Regions from separate parts of the Tardiphaga sp. 813_E8_N1_3 genome, predicted to be linked through region 1. Evidence: riboswitches for the same ligand, from Rfam matches in the RefSeq annotation. Region 1 holds a riboswitch; each other region holds the start of a gene.
What was found. Region 1 has a riboswitch for cobalamin ahead of metE (5-methyltetrahydropteroyltriglutamate--homocysteine S-methyltransferase). Riboswitches for the same ligand answer to the same signal wherever they lie in the genome.
Positions count from the first base shown of each region.

Region 2: linked by a shared signal. The riboswitch ahead of AB8A33_RS25880 (TonB-dependent receptor) and the one ahead of metE (5-methyltetrahydropteroyltriglutamate--homocysteine S-methyltransferase) in region 1 are both predicted to bind cobalamin.
Region 3: linked by a shared signal. The riboswitch ahead of AB8A33_RS21620 (ribonucleoside-diphosphate reductase subunit alpha) and the one ahead of metE (5-methyltetrahydropteroyltriglutamate--homocysteine S-methyltransferase) in region 1 are both predicted to bind cobalamin.

Region 1 covers NZ_JBPWQE010000001.1:2,866,154-2,873,950, forward strand. The annotation lists gene metE (5-methyltetrahydropteroyltriglutamate--homocysteine S-methyltransferase) at 1-1,360, opposite strand, end outside; cobalamin riboswitch at 1,465-1,676, opposite strand; gene AB8A33_RS13710 (peptidoglycan DD-metalloendopeptidase family protein) at 1,847-3,253, opposite strand; gene AB8A33_RS13715 (protein-L-isoaspartate(D-aspartate) O-methyltransferase) at 3,362-4,012, opposite strand; gene AB8A33_RS13720 (response regulator) at 4,304-4,681, shown strand; gene surE (5'/3'-nucleotidase SurE) at 4,709-5,476, opposite strand; gene AB8A33_RS13730 (hypothetical protein) at 5,730-6,233, shown strand; gene serS (serine--tRNA ligase) at 6,255-7,616, opposite strand; gene tatC (twin-arginine translocase subunit TatC) at 7,743-7,797, opposite strand, start outside.
Region 2 covers NZ_JBPWQE010000001.1:5,471,461-5,479,257, forward strand. The annotation lists gene AB8A33_RS25860 (flavin monoamine oxidase family protein) at 1-147, opposite strand, end outside; gene maiA (maleylacetoacetate isomerase) at 241-906, shown strand; gene typA (translational GTPase TypA) at 1,152-2,975, opposite strand; gene AB8A33_RS25875 (alkaline phosphatase D family protein) at 3,219-4,787, opposite strand; cobalamin riboswitch at 4,931-5,122, shown strand; gene AB8A33_RS25880 (TonB-dependent receptor) at 5,229-7,499, shown strand; gene AB8A33_RS25885 (PepSY domain-containing protein) at 7,502-7,797, shown strand, end outside.
Region 3 covers NZ_JBPWQE010000001.1:4,555,939-4,563,735, reverse strand. The annotation lists gene ftsH (ATP-dependent zinc metalloprotease FtsH) at 1-595, shown strand, start outside; gene AB8A33_RS21625 (glycosyltransferase family 87 protein) at 761-2,008, shown strand; cobalamin riboswitch at 2,058-2,274, shown strand; gene AB8A33_RS21620 (ribonucleoside-diphosphate reductase subunit alpha) at 2,394-5,327, shown strand; gene AB8A33_RS21615 (ribonucleotide-diphosphate reductase subunit beta) at 5,489-6,613, shown strand; gene AB8A33_RS21610 (AzlC family ABC transporter permease) at 6,726-7,475, shown strand; gene AB8A33_RS21605 (AzlD family protein) at 7,472-7,789, shown strand.

The sequences.
Region 1 (7,797 bases):
GTTCACCCGTCCGTGAGGCAAAGTCACTGCCGCGCCGACGCATGGTCACATCAACCGAGGCGACGCGCTTCGCGACCGCTAGGTCGTGGATTTTCGACGATGCCAGTCGCGCGGCCGCCGCGGCATCCGAGGCCGCGAGCGTTGCGGCAACATCAGCGCGACTGCCAGCCAGTGCTGCTCCAAGTGCGGCCAGCTCTTCCATCTTCTGGATCGAAAAGGCCAGCCAGCTTTTGACGTCCGGATCGAGATCAGTCTCAAGGCCCAGATCGATCGGCACATGCAATAGCGAACAGGATGGCGCGAGCTCAACGCGATGCCGCCCCAGCAGATCGACCATGGGCTCCAGCCCATCGAGCAGGCTGGACAGATCGGACCGCCAGATATTGCGGCCGTCGATCACGCCGAGTGAGAGGATCAGGTCCTTTCGTGCCTTCGCAGCGACTTCGTCAAACTGCTCCGATCCACGGACCAGATCGAGATGAAGCCCGGCGACGGGAAGCGATAGGGCCAGATCGAGGTTATCGCCAAGTTCGCCAAAGTAAGTGTTCAGCATGATCCTGAGCTGCGGGACCGCTTCGGCAAAAGCCGCATAAGTCCGCTGCAGCGCCTGCTGGGCCGACGTGTCGAGATCGAGCACCAGACATGGCTCATCCAGTTGCACCCATTCGGCGCCTCTGTCGGCCAATTCTCCGAGCACTTCGACGTAAACAGGTAGCAATCGATCGAGTAGCGTCACCGGATCGAATGACGCATCTGCACTCTTGGCAAGCTTCAGATAGGTCACAGGCCCGACCAGCACAGGCCGCGTCTGATAGCCCAGCGATCTCGCTTCCTCATATTCTTTGATTGGCTTGCGCGACGCGAGACAGAAGGTTTGATCTGGCGTCAGTTCCGGCACCATGAAGTGGTAGTTGGTATCAAACCACTTGGTCATCTCCTGCGCTGGCACACCGTGGGACGCATCATGCGTGTGAGAGCCATGCTTACAGGCCTCGTCATGCGCGGCGCCTTGTGATCCGCGCGCTATGGCAAAGTAGGTGGCGAAGGAAACATCCCCGCCGGTCCAGCCATAGACTTTGGGAATGGCGCCGACCATGACGCTGGTATCGAGCACTTGATCGTAGAAAGAGAAGTCGTTCGACGGCATGACCGTGACCCCGAGCGACTTCTGGCGCGCCCAGTTGGCGGCACGCAGCCCGACGCCGACATCGATCAGCGCATTCTCGTCGATTGCACCGGACCAATAACTTTCCAGCGCCATCTTGAGCTCACGCCGCGGACCGATCCGTGGCGTGCCCAATGTAGCAACAGGGAGTGAGGTAGTTGATTTTGAAGAGGTAGACTTTGACACAGTAGACATGGCTTAACCCCAATGATTGGGGGCAAAAGGCCAAAGTGACACGTCTGGATTCCACGACGGCAGTCGCGGAATCGCAACCGCACCACCGGGACACCCCGCCCGAGGACGTTTATGTTGTCGAGGCAGGTCTCCTGGCTCGCGGGTCAATGCTGCTGTCCGGCCTTCCCAAAACCTTTGCGGGCCTCAGTGACTTTAATGGACAGCGGCTCACCGCTTACAGTTGCGGGGGCAGCTCCGGCCTTGGCTTAACGCCTCACCGGCTTCCCTCTTAGCTTCGGGCAAACCTTCCCGAAGAACCACGACAGGTTCACATATGGGCAACATCGCGCGGCAGTCAACAGAGCTCGCGCGAGCTAACTCTGCCCACACGCAGCGGCGCGTTGAAGATTCCGGAGCTGGCGTGGGCCGCAGCCCCGAGGTCAAACGCATCAAGCCCGGCACGAGGCCGGGCTTGTGTGAATGCAAACTACACTTCGTGGATTGCGTTTACGCGCCGTTGAGGAACTGCAGCGGATCGACCGGCGACGATCCCTTGCGGATTTCGAAGTGAAGCTGCGGCGACGTGACTTCGCCGGACTGGCCGGACTTGCCGATCACCTGACCGCGCTTGATGGTCTCACCACGCTTCACCATCAGCTCACTCGCATGGGCATATGCGGTGACGTAGCCGTTGGAGTGACGAACGAGAACCAGATTGCCGTAACCCTTCAGCTCGTTGCCGGAATAGGCAACGACGCCATCTTCGGCAGCCTTGATCGGCGTGCCTTCCGGCACGGCGACGTTGATGCCGTCATTGGACTTGCCATTGGTCTTAGCGCCGTAGCCTGTGACCACGCGGCCGCGCACCGGCCAACGGAACGTCGGCAAAGCGCCGGTTGCGTCAGCGGCTTTAGTCGGCGATTCCGGCGTGGTTTCTTCAGGCGTCGTCGTTGCACTTGCGAGACGGGCCTTCTGTGCGGGTTCGGCAGAAGCAACACGGGCCACGGCAGCGGACGTGACCGCGCCAGCCGGAGCAGCCGTCACGGCTGCGACGGGCGCAGCGAGCGGCGCGGCTGCAGGAGCTGCAGAAGCCGTAGTACGTGCGCCGGGCACGTTGATTTTGCTACCAAGCTTCAGCTGGGCGTTCGGCGCCAAACCATTGGCGCGCGCGAGTTCGGCGACCGGCACGTTGTTCCGGCGCGAGATGCTCATCAGCGTATCGCCGCGATTGACGAAATGCGTGGTCGATGCGCCGGCGGCAGGTTTGCTCGGAGCAGCGGCAACGGCCGGAGTTGCGGCGGCGCCCTGGCGCGGAATGATCAGCGACTGGCCGGGCGACAACGCGCGCGGCCCCTTGTAGCCATTGGCCTGCAGGATCGCGGCCGACGAGACATTGTAGCGCTTCGCCAGACCATCGAGCGTATCGCTGGTGCCGACGATGATCGAGGTGCCGCCATCACGGGCAAGCCCGTTGGTCGCTGCAACCGAGCGCGGCGCCGTGGAGCCGGTGGTTTCGATCGGCGCACGTGCGGGCGGCGGCGTATACATACCGTTACCGCCCCCGCTAACGGGAGCAGCCGACGCAACCGGACGAGCTGCCGGATAGGATTGCGGCGCCGAGATCGGCGGCGGCAAAGCCTGGGATTGATACTGCGGCTGCGGATTATAGGCCGGGCGCTGATACTGCGGCAGTTCCTGGCGCTCGACCGGCGCGCGTGGTGCCCGCTGCGGCACCGAGCCGGTGGTTTCGCCTTGCCAGCCAAAGCCACGGGACTGCCCCGAGTCAAAACTTGGATTCTGAGACAGACGCGTCTGCATGTCGGCGCTGCAGCCCGCAAAACCGATAGACATCAGCGCCAGCACCGCGACCTGCGGAGCGCGACGCGAGTAAAGCAACTCGACAACGCTGGACATTGGTTACTCACTCATACGCAACAAACAACTGAATTGAGTAAACACCGTCTCCGTTACCAAGCCTTTAACCTTGCGACCAACACGTGACAGTCGTTCACGAACTTTTTTTCAGAGCTCGCGCGCGATGCCCGGAAGTGCTGGCACAAAACGCACGTCCACAAGCTCCTTTCGCTCCAATCCATCCCCGGTTTTGCGGATCCGGACCAGGGTCTGGACGCCATTATGAGGACCAACCGGCGCAACCAGAATGCCGTCCTCCTCAAGCCGGTCGGTCAACGCCACGGGCACCTCCTCCACGGCGGCGGTCACGATGATCCGGTCGAACGATCCCAGATTGGCAGCCGGATTGAGGCCATCGCCGAGCATGACCTCGATATTGTGGAGGCCGAGTGCCTCCAACCGGGTCCGGGCGGCATCGGCCAGCGTACGATAACGCTCGATGCTGAGCACGTCGCGGACGAGCTTTGACAGGATCGCGGCCTGGTAGCCCGATCCCGTGCCGACCTCGAGCACACGGTGACCAGCATTCAATTGCAGCTGTTCGGTCATATAGGCCACCACGAAGGGCTGGCTGATGGTCTGACCGCAGGCAATGGCCAAGGCCGTATCCCGCCAGGCATGGGCACGATCGTTCGGCTCGACGAAGCGATCGCGCGGAACATCCTCCATTGCGCGCAGCACCAGCCGATCGCTGATCCCACGGCGCCGCAGACCAAGCTGAAACATCATCTGTTCAGGCGGCTGTCCGACGGTAATCATGGAAAGGCCTCACGCAGCACAGGTTAGAAACACTCTCGATCTAGCAAAGATAGATTGATGTATTCTGCGATCGGAACCGGGATAGCCCCACGACAACTTTTATTGTTCCGCGCGCGGAACCGACAGCATAGCAGCCTGTTATGGGCGGGGCGCTGACATCCAGGTCTTGCTCTATCCGGGACCGAATACGCGACATGCGTCTTTGGGTCACGAAAATGGCAATGCGTCGAGATTGCGTTCAACCCGGGAATTTGCGATTTTGTTCAGAGGATTGGGGCAAGGAAACCGGCCATGACTGCAACGAACCCGCCGGGCGGCTCCGTCTTCCTGGTCGAAGACGAGGTCATGATACGCATGATGGTCGCCGATATGCTTGAGGAACTCGGCTACAGCGTGGCCGCCGAAGCCGGTGACATCAACGAAGCGATCAAGCTGGCTGGTACTGCCAAATTCGACATTGCGATCCTCGACGTCAACGTCAATGGCAAGGTGATTTCGCCGGTCGCCGAAGTGATCGCATCGCGCAACCGCCCGTTCATCTTCGCGACTGGTTATGGCGCGCAAGGCCTGCCGGAAGAATTTCGTGACCGCCCGACGCTGCAGAAGCCCTTCCAGATGGAAACGCTGGCACAGGTGCTGTCCACGACGCTCAAGGGCGTTGCGGTTTAGGCGAGCCCACTCGCCTACCTCGAAATCTCAGCCAAGCGCCTTGGTCAACGCTTCGGAGAACACATCGTCCGTGCGATCGAGACGCAGCGGCGTGACCGAGACATAGCGCGCAGCAAGCGCTGCGAGATCGGTACCCTCCAGCGGGGCTTCCGCGGCGACGATGCGCTCGAAACCGATCCAGAAATACGGATTGTTGCGGCCATCCCGCCGCTCATCGACGCGCAGAAAGCCCTGATTGCGCTTGCCCTGCCGGGTGACGACGACACCTTTCACCTCGTCGGCCGCGCAGGCCGGGAAGTTGACGTTGATGACGGTGTTCTTCGGCACGCTCGCCTTGATGACCTTACGCAGCACGTCAGGTCCGAATTTCAGCGCGGTCTCCCATTGCGGATTGTGACGCGTTTCCATCGAGAATTCCTGGCTCAACGCCACCGACGGAATGCCGAGAATGGTGCCCTCGAGCGCACCGGCGATGGTACCGGAATAGACCACGTCCTCGGCGACGTTGCGGCCCTTGTTGACGCCGGACAATACGAGATCTGGCTGCTTGTCTTTCAGGATATGACGCGCCCCCATGATGACGCAGTCGGTCGGCGTGCCGCGCACGGCATAATGCCGCGGGCCGACTTCGCGCAGCCGCAACGGATCGTTCAGCGACAATGAATGCGACACACCTGACTGATCGAGTTCGGGCGCCACCACCCAGACGTCATCGGACAATTCCTTGGCGATCTGCTCGATGATCTTCAGGCCGGGGGCGTGAATGCCGTCGTCATTGGTGCAGAGAATGCGCATTCGTGAGGTGCCTTTCGATCGGGAGGGCCGCTGGCCAGCACCGGTTTTTGCCAGCATGTACCGGCTTTTGCCACCCCCATTTTGGGCGCTGCTTGTGCGCAGCGCGGCGGCCAAAATGGTGATTTTTCCCGCAGGCCGGAACATTTCGGCGTCGCCGCGATTTCTTATTTAGGTAGGTGAGTGCCAGTTGCGTCTGAAGCATGCGCGCTCGACCCGGATGGCCTTGGTCGCAGCGCCCCACAGGGCGACGGAGATGGCAAGACAGCTCGAACGGGTGTTGATCATCGGATTGCCGGCGATCGCGGTTGTCGCCCTGACGGGGTGGCTGCTGCTTCCCAGATTGGCCGAGACCAAGCCCGATCTCACTCTCAATACGGCGGTAGTGGCAACAATGCCCGACGAACTGACCGAGGAGGACTCTGCCAAACCCACTCCTTCACAACTCGTCGGCGTCCCGGACGCCGCGGAGCTCAACCGTCTCAGTCTCTCCCGCCAGTCGTTTCGCCGCGGCGGCCTCGGTTCCAAGGCTCTCATGACCTTCACCGTTCGCAACGCCAATGACTATCCGGTCAAGGACCTCGAAATCGCTTGCGCCTTCCGCAGCCGCGACGGACGCTACGTGACGGAGCGTCGCCGCGTCATCGCGGAGACCGTCAGCACGAAAAGCCGCAAGGCGTTTCCGATGACGCATATGGGCTTTGTCAACATAAAAGCCGAGAAAGCCAAATGCGCGCTGGTGACCGCCAGCCGCGCCTGAGCGGCTGGCACGCGACGACGCCTAGCCGGCCTGAACGACTTTCAGCCCGCCCATATAAGGCTGCAGCACATCCGGCACGGCTATCGAGCCGTCTTCCTGCTGATAGTTTTCCATCACGGCGATCAGCGCGCGACCGACGGCTGTGCCCGAGCCGTTCAGCGTGTGCACGAAGCGCGGTTTGCCGTCCGGCCCGCGCGAGCGGGCGTCCATACGGCGCGCCTGAAAATCGCCGCAGACCGAGCAGGATGAAATCTCGCGGTAAGCACCGCCGTCGCCCTGGCCCGGCATCCAGACCTCGATGTCGTAGGTCTTCTGCGCGGCAAAGCCCATATCGCCGGTGCACAGCGTCATGACGCGGTAATGGAGGCCAAGCCGGCGCAGCACTTCCTCGGCGCAGGACAGCATGCGCTCATGCTCGTTCTTGCTTTCCTCAGGCGTGGTGATCGAGACCAGTTCGACCTTGGTGAACTGGTGCTGGCGGATCATGCCACGCGTATCGCGACCGGCAGCGCCAGCCTCGGCGCGGAAGCACGGCGTCAGCGCCGTCATGCGTAGCGGCAGCTCCCGTTCGTCGAGAATGGATTCACGGACGAGGTTCGTCAGCGGGACTTCGGCGGTGGGGATGAGCCAGAGGTTTCCTCCAACATCCACCGCATCAGTCGACGCTCCCTGCCCCTTGAAAAACTGTACTGCACTTCGAATGATCGGCTTCGTATAGACGGCAAATTGATCGTCATCGAATTTGGGCAGTTGAGCCGTGCCGAACATAGCATCGTCTCGTACGAGCAGCGGCGGATTCACTTCTGTATAGCCGTGCTCTTCGGTGTGGAGATCGAGCATGAACTGGCCGATAGCACGCTCTAACCGAGCGAGCCCCTTCTTCAGCACTACGAAGCGGGCACCCGACAATTTCGCGGCGGCCTCGAAATCCATGAAGCCCATGGCCTCGCCAAGATCGTAATGCGGCTTCGGCGCGAAGGCGTAGTTGCGCTTGGCGCCGAAGTGATGCCGTTCGACATTGCCGTGCTCATCGACGCCTTCGGGCACCTCGTCGAGCGGCAGGTTAGGAACCCCTACCAGAATGCTCTGCAATTTTGCCTCAAGCTCTCTCGGTGTCTTCTCCAACTCAGGAATAATCTGCTTGAGCTGGGTTACCTCGATCATCAAGTCCTCAGCGTGAGCATCGTCTTTTCTCTTTTTTGCTTCGCCAATTTCCTTCGAAGCCGCGTTTCGACGAGCCAATGCCTTTTCGAGGTGGCCAATCGCCACACGGCGTTTCTCATCGATCGCCAGCAGCGATGCCGACAGCGGCGACAGTCCCCGCCGCTTCAGCGCAGCGTCGAAAACTTCGGGATTGTCGCGGATCGATTTGATATCATGCATGGGAAGGTCCTGGCGCTGGAATGTTGACCTACACCACAGATGGTGGAGCCCAACGCGCCCTGACTACCCCGAAACCCGCTGATTTGGAACATCAAATGGGCTGGCATAGGCTCTTTGAAGACGTGCCTACTCCGCCGGCGTCACGTCCGTGCCGGTCCCCGCCGCAGCCTTGGCCGCAGCC
Region 2 (7,797 bases), 2.6 Mb from region 1:
GATGGTGTGGGCACGGCCGCCGATCCGGTCACGCGCTTCCAGCACGATCACGGAGAGCCCGGAACCTTCCAGCGCACGTGCGGCGCCGAGGCCGGCAGCGCCGGCTCCGATGATGGCGACATCTACTTCAGAAGGCAGTCTGGTCATCGCGTCGGTATTCACAGCGGATGGGAAACGGGTGACAACGGGATAAAGGCTTGCTTGAATTATTCAAGCCACCGCGGCTCTTGGAGAAAATGCATGACAGCCCCACGCGATTTCGAACTTTACGGCTTCTGGCGGACTTCGGCGACCTATCGCGTCCGCGTCGCGCTCAACTTGAAGGGATTGGAAGCGCACGAGCGCGTGATCGACCTCGACAAGGGCGAACAGCGCGGCGACGCGTTCCTCAAGATCAATCCGCTCGGCGCGATTCCGGCCCTGATCGAGCCCGGCCACCTGCCGCTGACGCAGTCGCTGGCGATCCTGGAATTCCTCGACGAGATCCATCCGAGCCCGCCGCTGCTGCCAGCCGATCCGCATGGCCGCGCCCGGGTGCGCTCGATCGCCGCGATGCTGGCCGCCGACACCCATCCGCTCATCACACCGCGTGTGCGCAAATATCTCGCCATCACCGCCGGCTTTGACGACGCCGCAGTGCGCGCCTGGCTGGTGCACTGGTTCACTACGGGCCTCGCCGCCGTGGAAAAGCGCCTCGCCAGCGAGCCCGCCACCGGCCGCTTCTGTCACGGCGACGAGGTGACCATTGCTGACATCTGCCTGCTCAGCATCACCGCGACCATGAAGGTGCTGAAGATCGAGATTGCAGGCATCCCGACCATCGATCGTATCGTCGCCACCTGCGAGGCGATGGAGGCGTTTGCGAAGGCCGATCCGTTGAAGCAACAGGGGGCGCCGAAGGGGTAGCTACAAACTCGTCGTTCCCCGCCGCTGCAATTGCAGCGACTGAGAGCGCGTGCTCAGCATAGCTGAGGGAGCGAACCTCAGCCACTCCAATTGGAGTGGCGGGGAACCTCGATGTAGTGAGAACTCCACTTCGAGATTCCGGGTTCGCCCGCGCAAGAGGCGCGGTCGCCCCGGAATGACAGTGCAAAATAAAAATGCCCGGCTTTCGCCGGGCATTTCGTAACCAGCCAAAGAAAACTCGTCGCTTACGCGATCACTTCCTTGGTCTTTTCGGCGCGCTTGCGGTCGTTGGCATCGAGATGCTTCTTGCGCAGGCGGATCGACTTCGGGGTGATCTCGACCAGCTCGTCGCTCTCGATATAGGCCAACGCCTTTTCCAGCGTCATGCGGATCGGCGGCGTCAGGCGAACCGCTTCGTCCTTCGACGTGGTGCGGATGTTGGAGAGCTGCTTGCCCTTGAGAACGTTGAGTTCGAGATCGTTCTCGCGGGTGTGCTCGCCGATGATCATGCCCTTATAGACCTTCCAGCCCGGCTCGATCATCATCGGGCCGCGATCTTCCAGCTTGAACATGGCGTAAGCAACCGCTTCGCCCTGGTCGTTGGAGATCAACACGCCATTACGGCGGCCAGCGATCTCGCCCTTATAGGGCAGGTAGTCGTGGAACAGGCGGTTCATGATCGCGGTACCCTTGGTATCGGTCATGAGTTCGCCCTGATAGCCGATCAGGCCGCGGGTCGGAGCGTAGAACACCAGACGCAGACGGTTGCCGCCCGACGGACGCATCTCGATCATCTCGGCCTTGCGTTCGCTCATCTTCTGAACGACTACGCCGGAGAATTCCTCATCGACGTCGATGACGACTTCTTCGACCGGCTCGAGCGTGTTGCCGTTCTCGTCCTTGGTGAGAACCACGCGCGGACGCGACACCGACAGTTCGAAGCCTTCGCGGCGCATGTTCTCGATCAGGATCGCGAGCTGCAATTCGCCGCGACCAGACACTTCCATCGCATCACGATCGGCGGATTCGACGACCTTGAGCGCGACATTGCCTTCGGCTTCGCGCAGCAAGCGGTCCCGGATCAGGCGGCTGGTGACCTTGTCGCCTTCGGTGCCGGCGAGCGGCGAGTTGTTGACGATGAAGGACATCGACACGGTCGGCGGATCGATCGGCTGGGCCTGGATCGGAATTTCAACCGACGGATCGCAGAAGGTGTCGGCGACAGTGCCCTTGGGCAGGCCGGCGATGGCGACGATGTCACCGGCTTCGGCGAGTTCAACTGGCTGACGCTCAAGACCACGGAACGCCAAGATCTTGGTGATACGGCCGGTTTCGACGACCTTGCCATCACGCGACAGCACCTTGACACTCTGGTTCGGCTTGACCGAACCGGCCGAGATGCGGCCGGTGATGATGCGGCCGAGATAGGGGTTGGCTTCGAGGATGGTTCCGAGCATGCGGAACGCACCTTCTTCAACCACCGGCGGCGCGACATGCTTGATGACGAGATCGAACAGCGGCTTCATGCCGACGTCATGCGACGCGTCCGGGCTGTCGGCCATCCAGCCGTTGCGGCCTGATCCGTACAGGATCGGGAAGTCGAGCTGATCGTCGGTGGCGTCGAGCGCTGCAAACAGGTCGAACACTTCGTTGACAACTTCGGTGATGCGGGCGTCCTGACGGTCGACCTTGTTGATCGCGACGATCGGTTTGAGGCCGAGCTTCAGCGCCTTGCCGACCACGAACTTGGTCTGCGGCATCGGGCCTTCAGCAGCGTCGACGAGCACGATCACGCCATCGACCATCGACAGGATGCGTTCGACTTCACCGCCGAAGTCGGCATGGCCTGGGGTGTCGACGATGTTGATCTGGACATCATCCCACAGCACCGAGGTGCACTTGGCGAGAATAGTGATGCCGCGCTCTTTTTCGATGTCGTTCGAATCCATCGCGCGTTCCTGGACGCGCTGGTTATCGCGGTAGGTGCCCGACTGCTGCAGCAGCTTGTCGACGAGGGTCGTTTTGCCGTGGTCAACGTGGGCGATGATAGCAATGTTGCGAAGGTTCATAGGTCTTCTTCTGGTTACGGTCTGGGTGCCCTTAAGCGGGTTCAACAAGACATGCTCGACAAAAGGCCAGATCAATTAGAGTTGGGCCTTGCGCTCGAGCGCGTTCGATAACTGCCTCGTCTGAAAACGCGCTGGGGCAATCCCTCCAAAAGCAAACCCGGCCAGAAGGGGCCGGGTACTCGGACGCGTTGCGGCGCAATATAGGGGGAAATCGCCGAAAAACAATGCGAATCTGCCAAATGGTTAGCCCAATTTCGGGTCCAGAACCGTGGCCCAAAGGGCCATATCGGCCCGATCTCGCAAGGTAACGGTCATTTGGCCGCTTTGGCCGTCGATTTTGACGTGGCCGAAGAACTGCATGCCGGCCGACGGGGGCAAATTCTGCTTGTCGGGCCCCGGCGCCTTCACGAAACGGACCTCGGGACCGAAGGTATTGTCGAGCGCCGCCGGCCCGAAAGTTCCCGCGTGAAACGGGCCCGAAACGAACTCCCAGAACGGCTCGAAATCCTGAAACTGGGCCTTCTCCGGACTGTAGTAATGCGCCGCCGTGTAATGCACGTCGGCCGTCAGCCAGACCGTGTTGCGGATCCCCGCCGATTTGATGAAGCGCAGGATATCGGCAATCTCCAGCTCGCGGCCCCGCACTGGGCCGTCGGCCTGCGCGATCGCTTCCGAGCCCTTCTTGTCGGCGGCATTGTCATAGACGACGAGGCCGATCGGCATGTCGGAGGCGATCACCTTCCAGGTCGCCTTCGACGCCATCAAGGCGCGCTTCAGCCAGGCCATCTGCTCCGGGCCGATGAAATACGCATCGGGACCATAGGTCTCCTGCAGGTTCGGGCCATTGGGGCCGCGATAGCTGCGCTCGTCCAGCATGAAGACATCGAGATGTGGACCGTAGTTGAGCGTGCGATAGACGCGTCCGGGTTCGGTCGGGTTGACCGAGATCGGATACATCTCGTGAAAGGCACGGGCGCCGCGCGCGGCCAGCAGCGTGATGTCGCGCTCTTTGTAAGATGACGGCAACTGCTTCGATGAGGACCAGTTGTTGGTGACCTCGTGATCGTCCCACTGGCCGAAGATCGGCACCTGCGCATTGAAGGCACGAACATTGTCGTCCAGCAGATTGTATTTGTGCGCAGCGCGGAATTCGTCGAGCGTCTCGGCGACCTTCGCCTTTTCCGGCACCGTAATGGTGTTTTTCCAGATCGTGCCGTCCGGCAATTTTGCTTCGGGCAGGATCGGGCCGTCAGCGTAAATCGTGTCGCCGGAATGGATCAGGAAATCCGGATTGTGCTTGCGCATGGTGGCGAAGGTGACCATGCCGCCGTCATCGGCATTGATGCCCCAGCCTTGGCCTGCGACATCGCCGCCCCAAACAAAGGACACATCGCGGCGATCCGCCGGCGCGGTGCGGAAGCGGCCGATCACGGGCTCGCCGACGATGTCGGTATGCGAGAGATCGCAGAATTTGACGCGGTAGAAGATGTCCTGCCCGGCCGGCAAATTATCGAGCAGCAGCTTCACCGTGAAATCGGTTTCAGGCAGCGCCCTGACGACAGGCAACATGCGCGCATTGCTGAAGGATTCGGTGGTGGCGACTTCCACTATCATCTGCGCCGGGCGATCGGCGCGCGACCAGATCATGCCGCTGCTCGTCCCGACATCGCCGGACTGCACGCCATGCGATACGGCCGGACGATCCGCCGCGCGGCTGAGGTAAGGCATCGCCAGGAAGCTTGCGCCTGCTGCAGCTGACTGCGTGAGAAAACGACGGCGGGAAATACGTAATACCGAAAACTTGTACGCCATGGCGAACTCCTGATCCTGGCTCTGGCACCAGTGGCTCTAGGCAAATCGCTTGACGCTGCGATGACAGGTGATGCGCAATATCAACACCCGTCAGCACACGTTGCGAGTGACTAGCAACTTGATTGACACATTTGGAAATTTCACCTTAACGTGAAGGCGACGGTTCCCTTCGGGGATCAAAAGGGAATGCGGTGAGGGGGATCCCCCGATTCCGCGGCTGCCCCCGCAACTGTAAGCGGCGAGCCTGCGCCAAGAGCCACTGGGTATTCACCTGGGAAGGCGGCAACAGGCATTGACCCGTGAGCCAGGAGACCTGCCGCCAGTCGTGGTCACACGCGAGCACATTGGGCGGGGTGTCCTGGTGGAAGTCACACTGCCTGTTTGAAAGCAGCGGGGCGACTTGGTTTGCGGTGACGTGCCACGTAACCGCGAGTCCTGTAGATGACCTCCGTTTCTCCCGTCGCATTGAAGCGACATACTCCCTTTCTTTATTCTGTTGCTCTCTCCTGCTTGTTGTGTCCGAGCGAAAGCTGGGCGCAAGCTGCACAGCCAAGCCAGACGCTCGATCCCGTTGTAGTCCAGCCGTCGGCGACGCCTCAGCGCGCACGCCGCACCACGAACGGCAATGCATCGCGTGCTGCGCGCTCACGCCAGCAGCGCAATGTCGCCGCCAATACCGGCGCGCCGGTTACCACACCGACAGGCCCCGTCTTCGCAGCGCCGACGCTCAACCTCACGGGCACTACATCCACCGGCAGCCGCCTCGGCCTGACGCGCCTGCAGACGCCTGCCAGCGTCGAGGTGATCTCGGCCGAGACCATCGCCGAACGCGGCCAGCAGAACGTACTCGATGCCGTGACGCAGAACGCCACCGGCATAACGGCCATCGGAGATCCCGGCAACGGCGGCGTTGCCTTCAGCACCCGTGGCTTCACCGGCGTGGATTCGGTGAAGATGTTGCTCGATGGCACGCGACTCTACGTCGCTTCGGGCACGGTCAACTTCCCGTTTGACACTTGGTCCACCGAACGCATCGAGGTGTTGCGTGGTCCGGCGTCCGTGATGTTCGGCGAGGGTGCCGTCGGCGGCGCTATCAACATAGTCTCGAAGATGCCGTCATGGATCCCGCAAAACCAGGCCGAAATCTCGCTCGACAGCAACATGACCCGCCGCATCGCGGTGGACAGCGGCGGACCGATCAACAAGGACGTTGCCTACCGCATCACGGCTACCGGTAACATGTCGGACGGCTGGGTCGATCGCGGCAACAACTCGAATGTCGCGCTGCATGCCACCGTACAGATCAAGCAGACCGAAGACCTCGTCTGGACGATCTCGACCGACTACGGCGATCGCCACCCGATGCGCTATTTCGGCACGCCGCTGATCAACGGACAGTTCGATCCCGCCCTGCGCTTCAAGAATTACAATGTCGGCGACAGCACGATCCGCTGGCAGGACAGCTGGAGCCAGGTGAAGACCGAATGGCAGGTTGCCGACGGCATCTCGATCCGCAACACGCTGTATTACATGTACAGCCAGCGGCACTGGAAAGAGCTCGAAAACTACGCATTCAATCCGGCAACGGGCCAGATCGACCGCAGCTCATATTTCGAAATCTTCCATAACCAGCAGCAGATCGGCGATCGCTTCGACGCCACGTTCAAGGGCCATGTGCTCGGCATGGCCAATGAGTTTTTGGCCGGTTTCGACGTCAATCGCATCGACTTCAAGCACACCAACAACTCGCCCTATGGCGGATCGTCATCGGTCGATCCGATCAACTTCGATCCCGGCCTGTTCAGCAGCCCGGACCCGACGATTCCCGGCTTCAGGAGCGTCGCCAATCAATACGCGTTCTTCGCCGAAAATCGACTGGCCATCACCGAACAATTGTCGCTGATCGCGGGCGTCCGCCAAGATCAGCCGACCATTGAGCGAACCGACTATCGCAAACCCGCCAACAGTTACACCCGGGACTATTCTGCGACCTCGTGGCGCGTCGGCGCGGTCTATACACCGATCCAGAATCTCGCTTTCTATGGCCAGTATTCGACGGCTGTGGATACGGTCGGCGGACTGATCTCGGCGAGCAATGCCAATGCGAAATTCGATCTCGCAACCGGCAAGCAGGCCGAGATCGGCGTCAAGCAGTCGTTCTGGGGCGGTCGCGGTGAGTGGACGCTAGCAGGCTATGAGATCGTGAAGAACAATCTGATCACTCCCATTCCCGGCGGTGGCGGAACAGTACAACAAGTCGGCCAGCAATCGTCGCGAGGTATCGAAGCCTCGATCGGCCTCGCGCTCGACCACGGCTGGCGCATCGACGCCAACACCGCTTTCCTGCGCGCGAAATATGACGACTTCCAGCAAGCGACCATCGGGGTGAATTATGCGGGCAACGTCCCCATCAACGTCCCGCAGAACGTCTCCAACATCTGGGCGACATGGGCTTTCACAGCGAACTGGTCAGCCAATGCCGGCGTGCAGATCGTCGGCAAGACCTTTGCTGACAATGCCAATACGCTGGAAATGCCGAGCTACACGCTGGTCAATGCCGGCCTGCAGTGGAAGCCGGACGTCAACACCACGGTGTCACTGCGCGTCTATAACCTGTTCGACAAGATCTACGCGACGTCGAGCTACAGCGACAATCAGTGGGTCCTCGGCATGCCACGCACCGCTCAACTCGCCGTCAACGTGAGGTTCTGAGCTTGTCACGCAAGCTGACACGCACTCTCCGGCGGTGGCTGTATATCGGCCACCGCTGGGTCGGCATCGTCACCTGTCTCTTCTTCGCGATGTGGTTCATCTCCGGCGTAGTGATGATGTATGTCGCGTTTCCCAACCTCTCCGATACGGAGCGGCTGGCGACATTGCCTGACATCACCTGGGAGAAAGTTACCCTCTCTCCCGACGACGCGATGAAGAAGGCTGGCGCCGCGCGCTATCCGCGCGATCTGCGATTGAACATGATCGCCGATGAGCCGGTCTATCGATTGACCGGCTG
Region 3 (7,797 bases), 1.7 Mb from region 1:
TCCGCGCGGCCGTGCGCTCGGCATGGTCATGCAGTTGCCTGAGCGCGACAAGATGTCGATGTCGCTGGAGCAGATGACCTCGCGTCTCGCGATCATGATGGGCGGCCGCGTCGCTGAAGAGCTGATCTTCGGCCGCAACAAGGTCACTTCTGGTGCATCGTCGGACATCGAGCAGGCAACGCGGCTGGCTCGTATGATGGTCACCCGCTGGGGTCTCTCGGAAGAACTCGGCACGGTCGCTTATGGCGATAACAATGACGAAGTGTTCCTCGGCATGCAGATGGGTCGCCAGCAGAACGTCTCGGAATCGACCGCGCAAAAGATCGACTCCGAAGTGAAGCGTCTGGTCGCGGAAGGCTATGACGAGGCGACCAAGATCCTCACCGAGCGCCGCGAAGACCTGGAAACGCTGGCCAAGGGTCTGCTGGAATTCGAAACCCTGTCGGGCGACGAGATCGGCGATCTCCTGAACGGCAAGAAGCCGAACCGCGAGTCGGTGCTCGAGCCGTCGGGTCCGCGCACCTCCGCCGTGCCGCCCGCCGGCAAGCCCCGTCCGCGTCCGGATGGTGGACTGGAGCCGCAGCCGCAGGCGTAAAGTCGTCACACGTAAACATGCAAAACGCGGCCGAAAGGCCGCGTTTTTTTTGTTTCTGCCTCGGATCGTGGTGCACGGCACCGGACTACGCATCTACACCATTTAAGCTTTCCTCAAGCTTCCGCAGGCACCGTAGCGCCACATAGATCGTGCTTCGGGGACCGCATGACGACGACGAAGTTGAACCTGACAGAGCCGGGACGTGGGCCGATTCCGTCCGCGTTGTTGATCGTCTGTGTGACTCTCGCCGCCGTCCATATCCTGTTCTTTCCGATGTATTTCGGCCGCGGCTGGATCATCGAGGCGGATGGGCTGGGTCAGCCGACCGATTTCGTCAATGTCTGGTCCGCGGGCCGCTCGGTGCTCGATGGCCTGCCGGCTTTGGCTTATGACTGGGACATCCAGAAGAAGATCCAGGTCGCCGTGCTCGGCCAGACCTATCCCGGCAATTTCGGCTGGCATTATCCACCGCCGTTCCTGTTCATCGCAGGATTACTCGCCAAGCTGCCTTATCCGGTCGCTTTCATCGCATGGGTCGTCGCCAGCGCCGTGCCCTATCTGCTTGTAATGCGCGCGATCGTTGGTCGCCCCTTTGGCCTGCTGCTCGCCGCCGCTTTTCCTGTCGTGCTCGCCAATGTGCTCGTCGGGCAGAATGGCTTTCTCACTGCGTCACTGGTCGGCGGCATGTTGGTGCTGCTGCCGACGCGGCCGGTGCTGTCGGGCATCTGTCTCGGTCTGCTCAGCTACAAGCCGCAATATGGCCTCTTGTACCCATTGGCGCTGATCGCCGCCGCGCAGTGGCGCGCGTTCATTAGCGCAGGTGTCACCACGGTCGCGCTTGCCGGTGCCTCGTGGCTCGCTTTTGGCACCGAGAGCTGGCAGGCTTTCTTCCACTGGATTCCGATGTTCTCGCAGGCCTTTCTGGTCGAAGGCCGCGCGCCGTGGGGCAAGATGCAGAGCCTGTTCGCGCTGGTGCGCTTCTTCGATGGCAGCGAGAGATTGGCCTGGACGCTGCAATGGATGCTCATCGCGTCCCTCGCGGTATCGCTTGCCTGGCTGTGGCGCAGCCGCGTGCGCTACGAGTGGAAGGCGGCAGCCTTGGCGACGGCGACTCTGCTGGCGACGCCCTATCTGTTTCTCTACGACGTGATGGTTCTCGCGATCGCGTTCGGCTTCATCGTCCGCGTCGGCCTGTCGAAGGGCTTCCTCGGCTACGAATTGCCGATGCTCGGTCTCGCGACGGTGGCGCTCATTGCCTATCAATTTGCCGTTTCGCCCACTGGCTTGGCCGCGATGTTGCTCGTGGTCGTCTTGATCGGACTTCGCATCCGCGATTCACTCGGCGCCAACGGTGCCATGATCTCGACCGTCGCTGGATCAGGAGTTGTCCACGGTACCAACAGCCCGGCCTGATTTGTTGTCGTGACTCTGAATGCTCGCTTGACACCTCGCCGCGGATCACACCAAATGTAGACGTCACGGTCCGCCATGTCGCAAGATTTGGTGGCTAAGAGGGAAGTCGGTGAAGACGCTGTTTTTGCGTCACATTCCGGCGCTGCCCCCGCAACTGTAAGCAGTGAGTCTGTTTCGATTGAAGTCACTGATGCGTAAGCATCGGGAAGGCTGAAAACAGACATTGACCTGCGAGCCAGGAGACCTGCCGCGACACCAGAACGTCTATGGGCGGGGTGTCCCAGCGGTCGCTTGCAGGCAATGCCGGCGGATTTCCGCCGTGTATTTTGCAGCGTCCTTTCGGCCCCAGCCCCCATTGCTTGATGCATCACACGGGGTCTTGCCGATGCCTAATTCATCTTCCGTCTTATCCAATGGCCGCGATGCGGCTCATGCGCCGCTGATTCAACTGTCGCCGGAAACGCTCGCTGCGCCCGCGCGCGAACCCTCGATGCAGATCATCCGCCGCAACGGCACGGTGTCGCCGTTCGACGGCAGCAAGATTTCCGTCGCAATAACCAAGGCCTTTCTGGCAGTCGAGGGCCATACGGCGGCCGCATCGCGCCGCGTCCATGAGGCGGTGGAACAGTTGACCGGCGAAGTCGTGGCTGCGTTGACGCGCCGCGTCGGTGAAGGCCGCACCTTCCACATCGAGGACGTGCAGGATCAGGTCGAGCTGGCGCTGATGCGCAGCGAGCACCACAAGGTGGCCCGCGCCTATGTGCTGTATCGCGAGGAACGCGCCCGTACCCGCGCCGAGGAACTGGCCGCCAAGCCGGCGCTCGTCTCCACTGCCCCGGTGCTGCATGTCACGCTCGCGAATGGCACCCGCGCGCCGCTCGATTCGGCGCGTCTGGCGCTGATCGTCAACGAAGCCTGCGCCGGCTTCGACAGCGTCGATGCTGCGCCCGTGCTGGAGGAAACCCGCCGCAATCTCTATGACGGCATTACGCTGGATGAGCTGGCGCTGGCCGGCATCATGGCCGCGCGCACGCTGGTGGAGCAGGAGCCGAACTACACCTTCGTCAGCGCCCGCCTGCTGCTCGACAAGCTGCGCACGGAAGTCCTGTCCTTTGTCGGAGGCACGCCGACGCACGCGTCGCAGGCCGATATGACGACGCGTTACGCCGAATATTTCGGCGCCTATATCAAGACCGGCATTGCGGCCGAGCTGCTCGATCCTGAACTCGCGCGTTTCGATCTCAAGCGAATCGCCGCCGCGCTGAAGCCGGATGGGGACCTTCAGTTCCAGTTCCTGGGCTTGCAGACGCTCTATGACCGTTACTTCCTGCATGTGCAGGGCAATCGCATCGAATTGCCGCAGGCCTTCTTCATGCGCGTTGCCATGGGCCTCGCGCTGCGCGAAATCGACCGCGAAGCCCGCGCCATCGAATTCTACAATCTGCTGTCGTCGTTCGACTTCATGGCCTCGACGCCAACGCTGTTCAATGCGGGCACGCAGCGGCCGCAACTGTCGTCCTGCTTCCTCACCACGGTGGCCGACGATCTCGACGGCATCTTCAAGTCGGTAAAGGACAATGCACTGCTGGCGAAATATTCCGGTGGTCTCGGCAATGACTGGACGCGCGTGCGCGGTCTCGGCGCCCACATCAAGGGCACCAATGGCGAGAGCCAGGGCGTGGTCCCGTTCCTAAAGGTTGCCAATGACACGGCCATCGCCGTCAATCAGGGCGGCAAGCGCAAGGGCGCGGTGTGCGCCTATCTGGAAACCTGGCACATCGACATCGAAGAGTTCTTGGATCTTCGCAAGAACACCGGCGACGATCGCCGCCGCACCCATGACATGAACACCGCCAACTGGGTGCCGGATCTGTTCATGCAGCGCGTCGAAGCTGATGGCGAATGGACACTGTTCTCGCCCGACGAGACGCCGGAGCTGCACGACCTCTATGGCAAGCCCTTTGCCGAACGTTATGCGGCCTATGAGGAGAAGGCTGCGCGCGGCGAGATCCGCGTGTTCAAGAAGGTGCGTGCGACTGATCTCTGGCGCCGCATGCTGACCATGGTGTTCGAGACCGGCCATCCCTGGATCACCTTCAAGGATCCCTGCAACCTGCGTTCGCCGCAGCAGCATGCTGGCGTGATCCATTCGTCGAATCTCTGCACCGAGATCACGCTGAACACGTCGGACGACGAAGTCGCCGTCTGCAATCTCGGCTCGGTGAACCTGCTCAATCACATCGGCAAGGATGGTCTCGACCATGCGCAGCTCAAGCGCACCGTGACGACCGCGATGCGCATGCTCGACAATGTCATCGACATCAATTTCTACACCATCCCGGAAGCGCGCCGCTCGAACCTCAAGCATCGTCCGGTGGGTCTTGGCCTGATGGGCTTCCAGGATGCGCTGCAGGTCCAGGGCATCGCGATGGCGTCGGACGCGGCCGTGGCCTTTGCCGACACCAGCATGGAAGCGATTGCCTTCCATTCCATCTCGGCCTCGGTCGATCTCGCCGCCGAGCGCGGTCGCTATCCGTCCTTCGACGGATCGCTGTGGAGCCGCGGCATCCTGCCGATCGACTCCATAGAAATCCTCGCGGAGGCGCGGGGCGGCGTGCAGATGGATCGTTCGATCACGCTCGACTGGAGCGGCCTGCGTGCACGGGTGAAAGACACCGGCATGCGCAATTCCAACGTGATGGCGATCGCGCCGACGGCGACGATCTCCAACATCTGCGGCGTCGCGCAGTCGATCGAGCCGGCCTATCAGAACCTCTATGTCAAATCGAACATGTCAGGTGATTTCACGGTGGTGAACGCCTTCCTTGTGCGCGATCTGAAAAAGAGGGGCCTGTGGGACGAAGTCATGGTCTCCGACCTGAAATATTTCGACGGCAGTGTCGGGTCGATCGACCGCGTGCCCGATGACCTCAAGGCGCTCTATGCGACCTCGTTCGAGATCGATAGTGCATGGTTGATCGAGGCGGCCTCGCGCCGGCAGAAATGGATCGATCAGGCGCAGTCGCTCAATCTCTATATTGCCAACCCATCCGGCAAGAAGCTCGACCAGCTCTATCGCCTGGCCTGGACGCTGGGATTGAAGACGACCTACTACCTGCGCTCGCGCAGTGCCACGCATGTGGAGAAGTCGACGCTGAAGGGCACCGACGGCAAGCTCAATGCCGTGTCAGCAACGGTCGCAGCAGCGAAGACGGCGGGGGCGCCGATCCTCGTTCAGCCGTCTGCCGTCACCGCGCCAGAGCTGAACGTCGCAATGGCCTGCTCGATCGACAATCCCGAATGCGAGGCGTGCCAGTAAGGCACGCTTCACTCAGCGTCATTGCGAGGAGCCTCTTGGCGACGAAGCAATCCAGTCTTTCGTCTTGAGGCGTCTGGATTGCTTTGCTTCGCTCGCAATCACGGCACAAAACATTTCGCTCTCTCCGCGCTCGGCGCGACCGATTTCCAAGGATATCTTTTATGCTCGACTGGTCCGACACTTCATCCGCCTCCAAGGCGCCCGCCTTCATCCCGCTCCCGGAAACACCCATCGATCAAACCGGTCTCGGCACCATCGATCGCTCCGGCGGCCGCGTCTCGGTGGACGAGAAGCGCATGATCAATTGCCGTGCTGACGTCAACCAACTGCTGCCGCTGAAATACAAATGGGCGTGGGAGAAGTATCTCGCCGGCTGTAACAATCACTGGATGCCGACCGAAGTCTCGATGCAGGCCGATATCGCGCTGTGGAAGTCACGCGATGGCCTGACCGAGGACGAGCGCCGCGCGATCAAGCGTAATCTCGGCTTCTTCGCGGCATCGGAAAGTCTTGTCGCCAACAACATCGTGCTGGCGATCTATCGTCACCTCACCAATCCGGAATGCCGGCAATATCTGCTGCGACAGTCGTTCGAGGAAGCCGTGCACACCCACACATTCCAGTACATCGTCGAGAGTCTCGGCCTCGATGAGGGCGAGCTGTTCAACATGTATCGCGAGGTGCCGTCGATCACCGAGAAGGCGGCCTGGGCTCTCAAGCACACCCAGCATCTCGACGATCCCGACTTCAAGACCGGTACACCGGAGACCGATCAGGCCTTCATGCGCGATCTTGTCGCCTTCTATGTGATCTTCGAAGGCATGTGGTTCTATACCGGCTTTGCGCAGATCCTGTCGCTCGGCCGCCGCAACAAGATGGTCGGTATCGCCGAACAGTATCAGTACATCCTGCGCGATGAATCGATTCACCTGAACTTCGGTATCGATGTCATCAACCAGATCAAGATCGAGAATCCGCATCTCTGGACCAAGGCGTTCCAGGAGGAAATCCGCGACATGATCCGCACGGCCGCCGAGCTTGAAGCAGCCTATGGTCGAGATACCATGCCGCGTGGCTTCCTCGGACTGAATGCGGCGCTGTGCGAGACCTATATGCACTTCATCGCCAACCGTCGCTGCGCCCAGATCGGCCTCGCGCCGGTGTTCAACGAGACGGAAAATCCGTTCCCGTGGATGTCGGAAGCCATGGACCTGAAGAAGGAGAAGAACTTCTTCGAGACCCGGGTGATCGAATACCAAAATGGTGGCGCGCTGAACTGGGAGTAGTCTTTGGTCTCATATCCGCCGCTGCATGGCGCATATGAATCCGCATCGCTTGACCTGATCGCGTGATGCCCGCAGGCATGATCTCGCCTTTCGGCATCACGCGGATCAGTCGATGCACGCCACCCACATCCCTAAAGCACCAGCCTATTGGTCGACGGCTGCTATCGTGCCCGGCATCATCGCTATCGGGCCGATGCTGCCCGGCACGCTCGCTTTCGGCATGGCGTTCGGTGCGTTGTGTGCGCAGAAGAACCTCTCGCTCGTCGAAGTCGAAGTGATGATGGCGACGGTCTATGGCGGGCTATCGCAATTTGTTGCGGTGCAGTCATGGCCTGATGTTTTGACGCCGGGCGCGATCGCGACGCTGGCGCTGCTGACGCTCACGGTGAACATCCGCTTCTTCCTGATGAGTGCGACGCTGCGCCCGTGGTTCGGCACGCTGCCGGCCTGGCAGGCCTATCCGTCGATGCTGCTGGTGACCGACGGCGGCTGGCTCGCCGCGATGCGCTATCGCGATCATGGCGGGGCCGATGCGTCGTTCTATCTCGGCGGCGGTATCGTGCTGTATTTCACCTGGCTGTTTTCGGCGATCCCGGGCTTCTTGCTCGCCGAGCAACTCACTGACCCGAGAAAGTATGGCGTCGATCTGGTGATGCCGGCCTTCTATGCCGCGATGCTGGTGCCCGCATGGAAGGGTCCCCGCTGTGCCATTCCTTGGGTTGTGTCGGGCGTCGTTGCCCTCGCGGTGCATTGGTTGGTGCCCGGCTGGTGGTTCATCATCGCCGGTGCGTTGTCAGGTGCGATCAGTGCCGGGCTGATGGATGAGCCCGAGCCGCAACGTCCGACGGATGTACCCGCATGACGGAATTCTTGCGCAGCGATGTCATGATCGCTTTCGCTGTCATGACGGCGGTCACGGTGGCCTCGCGCCTCGGTGGCTACTGGCTCATGGGTTACGTCAATGTGACGCCGCGGGTGCGGCGGATGCTCGACGCATTGCCGGGTTCGATCATCGTTGCTGCCGCGCTGCCAGTGGCCGTCAACGGCGGGCCGGTGGTGGTATTCGCCATTCTGGCCGCCATGGCTGTGACCATCATCCGCCGCAACGACTTCATTGCCGTCATCACCGGCATGGCCGTGGCTGCGGCCGCCCGCGCGCTCGGATTTGGCGGCTAGGCCTACCC